DNA from 4 places in the Methylobacterium terrae genome. Region 4 is predicted to be linked to each of the others. Evidence: predicted binding sites of a transcription regulator. Region 4 holds the regulator's gene; each other region holds the start of a gene.
What was found. The regulator LexA, encoded in region 4, represses DNA repair genes until DNA is damaged. The targets are predictions, from matches to a motif close to TGTTCNNNNTGTGTTCNG.
Positions count from the first base shown of each region.

Region 1: DK419_RS12225 (trna delta -isopentenylpyrophosphate transferase) is a predicted target of LexA. The motif match lies at 1,023-1,040, and genes of this name have one in related genera.
Region 2: DK419_RS00305 (ATP-dependent helicase) is a predicted target of LexA. The motif match lies at 909-926, and genes of this name have one in related genera.
Region 3: DK419_RS15485 (LexA family protein) is a predicted target of LexA. The motif match lies at 1,102-1,119, and genes of this name have one in related genera.

Region 1 covers NZ_CP029553.1:2,701,422-2,703,596, reverse strand. Annotated here, with positions in the region: gene DK419_RS12225 (trna delta -isopentenylpyrophosphate transferase) at 1-773, opposite strand, end outside; gene DK419_RS12220 (hypothetical protein) at 1,110-1,790, shown strand; gene DK419_RS12215 (hypothetical protein) at 1,935-2,175, opposite strand, start outside.
Region 2 covers NZ_CP029553.1:65,377-67,551, forward strand. Annotated here, with positions in the region: gene DK419_RS00305 (ATP-dependent helicase) at 1-897, opposite strand, end outside; gene DK419_RS00310 (hypothetical protein) at 1,048-1,302, shown strand; gene DK419_RS00315 (thioesterase family protein) at 1,336-1,899, opposite strand; gene DK419_RS00320 (FAD-binding oxidoreductase) at 2,136-2,175, shown strand, end outside.
Region 3 covers NZ_CP029553.1:3,364,353-3,366,527, reverse strand. Annotated here, with positions in the region: gene DK419_RS15495 (Ros/MucR family transcriptional regulator) at 1-118, opposite strand, end outside; gene DK419_RS28640 (hypothetical protein) at 391-552, opposite strand; gene DK419_RS15490 (hypothetical protein) at 771-1,025, opposite strand; gene DK419_RS15485 (LexA family protein) at 1,139-1,603, shown strand; gene DK419_RS15480 (Y-family DNA polymerase) at 1,600-2,175, shown strand, end outside.
Region 4 covers NZ_CP029553.1:2,264,513-2,266,687, reverse strand. Annotated here, with positions in the region: gene DK419_RS10165 (NCS2 family permease) at 1-703, shown strand, start outside; gene lexA (transcriptional repressor LexA) at 768-1,505, opposite strand; gene uvrB (excinuclease ABC subunit UvrB) at 1,668-2,175, opposite strand, start outside.

The DNA of each region.
Region 1 (2,175 bases), 440 kb from region 4:
CGTCCCTTGGCCGGGTTGCGGGCCGGCCAGCCGAGGGCCACGAGCCGGGCCTTGGCGTGCTCGCGCACCTCGTCGCGCACGCCCGGCGGCATGGCGGCGAGCGCTCCTTGCGTCTCGGGGGCGAGCATCAGGTCGGTGACCGCGTTGATCGACTGCGCCTGGTCGATACGGGCGGTCAGGTCGGCCTCCGCCGACGCGGCGTCGGTGCGCGGTGCATCGGCGTCGTTCGCGGCTTCCGCGTCATGCCCGTTCGTATCCCGCCCGTTCGCATCCTGCGCGGTCTCCCGCTCGGCCTCGCCGGACATCTGCGCCTCGCGCACCGGCTCGGCCCGGCGCGACTGGTTCGCCGCCACCAGGTCGGGCCGGCTCGCCTTGAACTCGTCGGCCTCGTCCTCGGAGTAGAGCAGGCCGTGCAGGCCGGCGAGCTTGAGGATCACCCGGTCCTTGGCCCGCTTCTCCGCCATCGCGAAGACGTAGGCGGCCTGGCGGCCCGACACGCGGTAGTTCACGCCGATCAGCGCCTCGCCGATCGACCATTCGGTGCGGTCGCCGTTCGGGCCCGGCATGTGGCCGGTCACCAGGATCACCGCCTCGTCCCGCTCCGCCCGCACGATCACCGGCGCGTCGAAGCGGATGCGGGCCTGGACGGCGATCCGCTCCAGGGCCTTGTGGTAGATCACGGCGGTGCCCTGCACGCGCCAGACGTTGCCGGCCAGCGGCTCGCCGTAGGTGGCGAGGATGTCCGCGATCTGCTTGTCCGTGGTTGCGCTCATCTCGATCGATCTCACCTGCTGACAGCGGATTCCGGACGAGGCGGGGCGGCCGGTTCCACGTTTGTTCTCTAGCATGGGATATGGGGATGCGCGAGCGTTTTCGCGAGATCCCGACGAGACGAAATGCACCGCCGCGATGAATTGATGTCGCGCCTCCCAGCCGGAGGGGCGGCCGCGGCAGGACGATGTCCGACCGCAACGGCCGCGCTTTCGGTGGGACGATTTCTGGGCCGTTGCCCGCGGCCGTTGTGTTCGCTAAATGTTCCTATCACGCCTTCGGCGCAAGACTGTGGCCGACCGGTCGAGACGCGCCGTCCGCCGCATCCGGAGCCCCGCATGAGCACCCCCGCCCTCCTCGATCCCTCGACCCTGCTCGAGCGCCCGGGCCAGCGCCGCAGCGCGGTGCGGGGCGCACCGCCCCGGCGCGGGAGCACCCTGGTTCCGGCGGTGCCGCGCCCGGCCCTGGTGGCGGATTTCCTCGCCATCGCGGCCCTCGACCCGGCGGTGGAGCGCCTGCGCGCCGCCCCCGCCCCGGTCCGCCTGCAACTCGGCGACGCGACGGTGGAGCACGCCGCCGATTTCGAGCAGGTGCGCACCGACGAGCCGGGCCTCCTAATCGACGTGGTGGCGGAGAGCGATCTCGGCCGTCACCCGTTCCGCACGGCCTACGTCGCGGGCGAGCCGGTGGTGGCCGAGGACGGCCGCCGCTTCGTCATCGAGAGCGCCGCGACCCTGCGGGCCGAGCCCCGGGTCTCGACGGTGCGCCTGATCATGGCCTGCCGCCGCACCTACGTCTCGGCCGGCGACCGGGTGCGGATCCTGCACCACCTCGACGAGTGCGGCACCGGCCGCCTGGTCGAGTGCGCCGCCATGGCGATCAACGCCCAGGACGGCGTCGCGGCGGTGCTGGCGCTCGCCGTCGAGGGACTGGTGGCGGTCGATATCAGCCGGCCGATCCTACCCGAGACGCCGGTGCGGCGGCGGGTCCTGCCGTATCCGGATCCGTTCGGGTTCTGATTCGTCCCGAGGATCCTGGTCCGACGATCGCGAAGGCGATCTCGAAACCCTCCGGGTCGCACCGGGTCCGCGCAGCCGAGCGCGGGACGACGAGGAGGGTGTCAGGACCGCCTGCCGCGACGCTCTGCGGAGGCGAAAGATCGTCTAAAGGCCCTTCTTCGCCACCGCCGCCTCGACCAGCGAGCGGATCGCCGCCCGCACCGGCTCCGGCGTCTCATCGCGAAGAAACTTCGCCTCGATCTCCTCGCGGATCAGCGCGCCGTCGTCGCTGCGGGCGAGGTCGGTGGTGGTCTCGGCCTGGAGCAGCGACACGAAGGCGCTCTCGATCCGGCCGATCGCCTCGGGCGAGGGATCGGCCGCGACTTGGCGGCCGGTGAGGTCGAAC
Region 2 (2,175 bases), 2.2 Mb from region 4:
GCCGGGGAAGTCGTGCTCGAAGCGCAGGATGTTGTCGACCTCGGCGCCGCGCCAGCCGTAGATCGATTGGTCGTCGTCGCCGACGCAGGCGACGTTGCGGTGCCCCTGCGCCAGCAGGCGCAGCCAGAGGTACTGGGCGACGTTGGTGTCCTGGTACTCGTCGACCAGGATGTAGCGGAAGCGCTGCTGGTAATTGGCCAGCACGTCCGGGTTCTCGCGCCACAGCCGCAGGCAGAGCAGCAGGAGGTCGCCGAAATCGACGGCGTTCAACGCTTTCAGCCGTTCCTGGTAGGCGGCGTAGAGCGCGCCGCCCTTGCCGAAGCCGAAGGCGCCGGCCTCGCCCGCCGGCACCTGCTCGGGCGACAGGCCGCGGTTCTTCCAGCCGTCGATGGTGCCGGCGAGGCTGCGGGCCGGCCAGCGCTTCTCGTCGAGGTCGGCCGCCGCGATCACCTGCTTCAAGAGCCGCAGCTGGTCGTCGGTGCCGAGGATCGTGAAGTCGGAGCGCAGGCCCACGAGCTCGGCGTGGCGGCGCAGGATCTTGGTGCCGATGGCGTGGAAGGTGCCGAGCCACGGCATCCCCTCGCCTGCCGGACCGATGAGCGAACCGATGCGCTCCTTCATCTCCCGGGCGGCCTTGTTGGTGAAGGTCACCGCCAGGATGTCGAAGGGCCGGGCGCGGCCGGTCGAGATCAGGTGCGCGATGCGGGTGGTCAGCACCCGGGTCTTGCCGGTGCCGGCGCCGGCCAGCACCAGCACCGGCCCCTCCGTCGCCTCGACGGCGCGGCGCTGCTCGGGGTTGAGCCCGGCGAGGTAGGACCCCTCCTGCGGCACCACCGCGGCGCGGGCGCGGGCGGAGATCGAGGTCGGGGCGGTCCCGGCGGGCAGTTCGCGAGTCATGCGCGCATCACTGGACCAAAACGCGAACGGCGTCGAGGGTGGCGGGCGCATCCCTCGTCCGCGAGCGCCCGGAACCGCGCAACGGAACCTTGCGCGGCCCCCGGCGTCGTCTCCCACGGACGATGCCCCCGCACACGGAAGGACACCCCGATGCGCGCCCACAGCCTCCTGATCCTGGCGCTCGCCGCCGCCGCGCCGCTCCCGGCGCTCGCCCAGAACCAGGTGCCGGTCAACCGCTCGCAGCAGCGGGTCGAAGGGATCAACCGCTCGCTCGAGGCCGGCGCCGAATCGCGCGGCATCCAGCAGCAGAACCGGTTCGAGACCAACCAGCTCCAGGGCCAGATCCAGCGCCAGCAGAGCGTCGCACCGCCGCCCCCGGCGCCGATCATCGTGCCGAACCGCTGACGGCGGGGGCGACCGGTCGCCGGGCCGAAGCCTCTAGTGCCGGACCCGGGCGCCCCCGGCCGCGAAGGCCATGGTGTCCGGCCGGGCGTGGCCGCGGGCCGGGATGCCGATCACCCGCCCGAGATCGTCGGGACGTGGCAGCCGGGCATGCGACCCGAGCATCACCGCCAGGTTGGCCTGGATGTCCTCGGGAAAGGCCGCCACCCGGCGCGTCGCCGGGTCGACGTGGAGCGACAGGTTCTCCGAGGTCGCGGCGACCCAGCCCTCGGTGGCGTGCCGGATCTCGGAGTAGAAGTGGATGCGCTTCTCGTCGAAGGCGATGAGCTGCAGCGTCACCCGGATCGGATCGTCGAGCACGAGTTCGCGGCGGTAGCGCACGTGGACTTCGGCCGCGAAGGTCGTGCCGCGCCCGCTCTCCATGTAGTCGGGTCCGAGGCCGACCACGCCGAACGCCTCGTCCACCGCCCGGTCGAACAGGACGTGGTAGTACGCCATGTTCAGGTGACCGTTGTAATCGATCCAGCCGGGCTCGATCGCCATGGTGGACGATACGAAGGGCGCGAAGAAGAAGACCGATGCGGGACGGTCGTCAGCCATTGTGGGGCTCCCGATCAGGCGCAGGCGGGATGACAAGGGCGCCGTGGGACGTACCATGCCTGATCCGGCGATGCACCCCCGATCGGGTTGCACCTTGGGGCAAGGCGGCACTCCCGTGACGCACTTCTCCGTGACCGGCGGTCCGGATATGCCGGGCCGGACGCGGCTGCTAGAGTGGCCGGCAAAAGGCCGGGCCCGCCCGGTCGCCGAAAATCCGTCCGGGAGGTCGATGTCCCATGAACGCCCAGAGCCCTGCCCCGTCGCGCGAGCGCCCAT
Region 3 (2,175 bases), 1.1 Mb from region 4:
CGGACGCGATCAGGCCGGACAGCTCGGCTACCGGGACGTTGTTGTTCGAGACGTAAGCGCCGACGATATCGCTCGTCAGCTCGATCAGAGGGGAGGTGACGGAGGCTGCGTCTTCCATTTGTCATCCAATTCTTTCGACATACTGATGATGCGGCCCGCTCAGAATTTGGTCAAGGATATAATTCAGCAACCACCCTATAAAGCGTTGTGGGTACCGGGTGTGGATCTGCGACATCAGCAGACCACGCGCCGCTCACAGACAATCCATTTTCAACTTCTACTGCGTAGGAGTGCCGGACCAGCGCGCATTACGGCAGCCTGCAAGGGAGGAGAGCCACGCCTCGGCGCGCGGCTCTCGCGTTGCATTCACCGGCGGGGCGATGGTGAGCCTTACCGAGCGCCTGCCACACTGTTCGCCGTCTGGACGACAGCCGCGGGCAGCAGCGCGCGCTCAAGGCGCGCCTGCACACCACGCTCCACGACGCTGGCCATGGCGAGGGTGATCCGGCCGATGCCGACGGCGGTTAGGAACGCGGCGCGCAGGTTCTGCATGGGTGAGACCCTGGATTGATCGGAGCGTAGCTATGGCCGGGCGAGGCGTCCGCTGTGTGGTCCGCCTTGGGCATCTTTGAGCTCAAATGATTTCAATCGTATTCCAGGCCACTCGGGCGCCTAGCACGAACCCTCGCCACATTGCCGGGCGCCGGACCCATCACCTTACGCGACCATACAGATCAAGGTTCGTAACGCTGGCGCAGCGTTTTGGGCGACTACCCGCCGCTCACCTGCTCGGCGAAGTCCTCTGGCACCTCACCGAACTGGCCGACGATCGCGACGCTCTCAAGCTCGCCCGTCTCGTCGTCCGCCACGATACGCAGGGCCGCAGCTCCCGGCATCCGGCCAGAGATCGCCTCCGCCCGCTTGAGCGCCCCGCTCTCCGTTGGTGCCACGTCCCGGCTGCCCGGTCGCAGCCGCTTCCGGTGGATCTCGAACGTCTGCACCATGAACGTGGTCCGCATTCCCATGACGATCTCCCGAGCCTGTCATCCCCGCTCCGCACAGGCCCGAAGCTCGGCCTTGACCGGGAACCTCCGGCCTGTTTGTTCTATTTTCGTTCTTACACGGCGGAGGGCAGCGGGTGAGTCTTTTCCGGGTCGGCGACCAGGCGGTGGACGGCGGCGGGCTCGTGCGGATCCCGTTCATGCTCCCGACGCTCTGCGCCGGGTTCCCGAGCCCAGCCGAGGACTTCATCGAGGGCGCCCTGGAGCTGCCGCGCTGGCTGGTACCGAACCCGCCGGCGACCTTCATCTGGCGCGTCCGCGGCTGGTGCATGAAGGGCGCCGGCATCCACGACGAGGATCTTGCCGTGGTCGACCGCTCGCTGTCGCCCGTCTCCGGCGCGGTCGTCGTCGCGGTGATCAACGGCGAGATGAGCCTCAAGCGTTTGGTGATGACCGGCAACCGGCTCTCCCTCACGTTCGACAACCCGGAGATGGATCAGGAATTCGCCCTGGAGGACCTGGAGGAAGGCCTGCTTTGGGGCGTGCTGCTGTTCTCGGTGCGCTGGCACCACGTGAAGGCCCGGGCGAGCGTCCAGCGATGAGCCGGGCGATCGCGCTGATCGACGGCAATAGTTTCTACTGTTCCTGCGAGCGCGTGTTCGACCCGAAGCTGACCGGCGCGCCGGTGATCGTGCTCTCGAACAACGATGGCTGCGCCATCGCGCGCACGGCCGAGGCCAAGGCGCTCGGGATCCGCATGGGTGAGCCGTACTTCAAGATCCGCGACCTGTGCCGGCGGCAAAAGGTGCGGGTGTTCTCCTCGAACTATGCGCTCTACGGCGACATGTCGGCCCGAGCGAACAGCGTCTACCGGCAGTTCGCGCCCGACGTGGAGATCTACTCCATCGACGAGAGCTTCCTCGACCTCTCCGACGTGCGCGAGCGCGACCGGGTGGCGCTGGCGCGGGATCTCCGCTCGACCGTCCGGCAATGGACCGGCCTCCCGACCTGCATCGGGATTGGGCCGACGAAGACGCTCGCCAAGCTCGCCAACCACATCGCCAAGAGCATCCCGGAACTCGGGGGCGTGTGCGACCTGTCCGACGAAGCAGAGCGCGCCGCCTGGATGGTCGGGATCTCGGTCGGCGAGGTCTGGGGCATCGGGCGCGCCTCG
Region 4 (2,175 bases):
GACCGTCACGGCCCTCAGCTTCGTCGTCGCCGACAACAACTTCCAGGGCGTCGCCTCGCTGCCGCCCTCGATCGCCCCGACCCTGTTCGCCCTCGACATCACCGGCGCCCTGTCGGGCGGGCTCCTCAACGTGATCCTGGTATTCTTCCTCGTCGAGTTGTTCGACGCCACCGGCACGCTGATGGGCGTGGCCAACCGGGCGGGGCTGCTCACGCAAGGCAAGATGGAGCGCCTCGACAAGGCCCTGATGGCCGATTCCTCGTCGATCTTCGTCGGCTCGCTGCTCGGCACCTCGAGCACCACGGCGTATCTCGAGAGCGCGTCCGGCGTCGAGGAGGGCGGCCGCACCGGGCTCACCGCCGCCACGGTGGCGGTTCTCTTCCTCGCCTGCCTGTTCTTCGCGCCGCTCGCCGGCTCGGTCCCGGCCTACGCCACGGCCCCGGCCCTGTTCTACGTCGCCTGCCTGATGCTGCACGAGCTGGTCGACCTCGACTGGGACGACCTGACCGAGGTGCTGCCGGCCTGCGTCACGGCGCTCCTGATGCCCTTCACCTACTCGATCGCCAACGGCGTCGCCTTCGGCTTCATCACCTACGCGGTGATCAAGCTGCTCACCGGGCGGTTCCGGGAGGTGAAGCCGGTGGTGTGGGTGATCGCAGGCGTGTTCCTGTTCAAGTTCGTGGCGACGGGCAGCGCGCATTGAAGGGCGCACCGCCCGAACCCTCCCCTCTGCGGGGGAGGGTTCGGGCGTCGCCTCTCGACCCGCCTCAGTACTTCCGGACCAGGCTCACCAGCCGGCCCTGGATCCGCACCCGGTCGGGCCCGAGCACGCGGGTCTCGTAGGCCGGGTTGGCGGCTTCGAGCGCGATCGACGAGCCGCGGCGGCGCAGGCGCTTGAGGGTTGCCTCCTCGTCGTCGATCAGCGCCACGATGATGTCGCCGGTATTGGCGGTCTCCTGGCGGCGGATCACCACGAGGTCGCCGTCGAGGATGCCGGCCTCGATCATCGAGTCGCCGCGCACCTCCAGGGCGTAGTGCTCGCCGCTGGCGAGGAAGTCCGGCGACATCGCCACCGTGCGGCTCTGGCTCTGGATCGCCGAGATCGGCGTACCGGCGGCGATCCGGCCCATCACCGGCACGCTGACCGACTGGCCGTTCTCGTCCGATGCCGTCGCCATCGCGGGGATGCCGGCGGGCCGCTTCGGCTCGTGGGCGCGACCGCCCTCGACCACGCTGGGGTTGAACCGTACCACCTCGGCGCTCGGCGCGGCCTGCGCCGGCCCCGTCACCGTGTCGGGCAGGCGGATCACCTCGATCGCCCGGGCCCGGTTCGGCAGGCGGCGCAGGAAGCCGCGCTCCTCGAGCGCCGTGATCAGGCGGTGGATGCCCGATTTCGACTTGAGGTCGAGGGCGTCCTTCATCTCGTCGAAGGACGGGGGCACGCCCGTCTCGCGCATTCTCTGCTGAATGAAGCGGAGCAGGTCCAACTGCTTACGCGTGAGCATGTGACACTCTCATCCCCGCGCTGGCGCGCTCCGGAAACAAATCGCGAACATGGTAAGCGTTCCGCAAGTGTTCCGCAAGCGGGTCGGCGAAATCCGCGCGAGAGCACAGCAACGGCCCCCGGCAGAGAGGAGAGATCGAGCCTATTCGGGCGGGACGGGGCGTCAGCCCCGCCCCTTGCGCCCCTTGTATTTCGGCCGCTGGCCCGGAAACCCCTGCGTCGAGCGGCCGGTCGGGCGCTCGGCGTAGGAGAACGGCACCTCGCGGTCGGTGCCCGGGCCCATCTCGTCGAGGTCGGGCTCGCGGATGCGGGTGCCCTCGTCGGAGGTGCCCTTGCCGCCGGGGCCGTAGCCGAGCGGCTCGGGGCCGCGCCGCTTGCGCTTGGCGCCGAAGCGGCCGGCCTCGCGCTCGACGTCGGCCTGCTCGGCCATCGGGTCGTCGGCGATGGCGAGCTCGGTCGCCTGGAGGCGCTTGAGCTCGTCGCGCAGGCGCGCCGCCTCCTCGAAGTCGAGGTCGGCCGCCGCCGCCCGCATCCGCTTCTCGAGGTCGGCCATCACCGCCTTGAGGTTGTGGCCGACCGTGACAGCGGACTTGGCGAGCCCCGTATCGACCTGGACGTGGTCGCGCTCGTAGACGCTCTCCAGGATGTCCGAGATGTTGCGCTTCACGCTC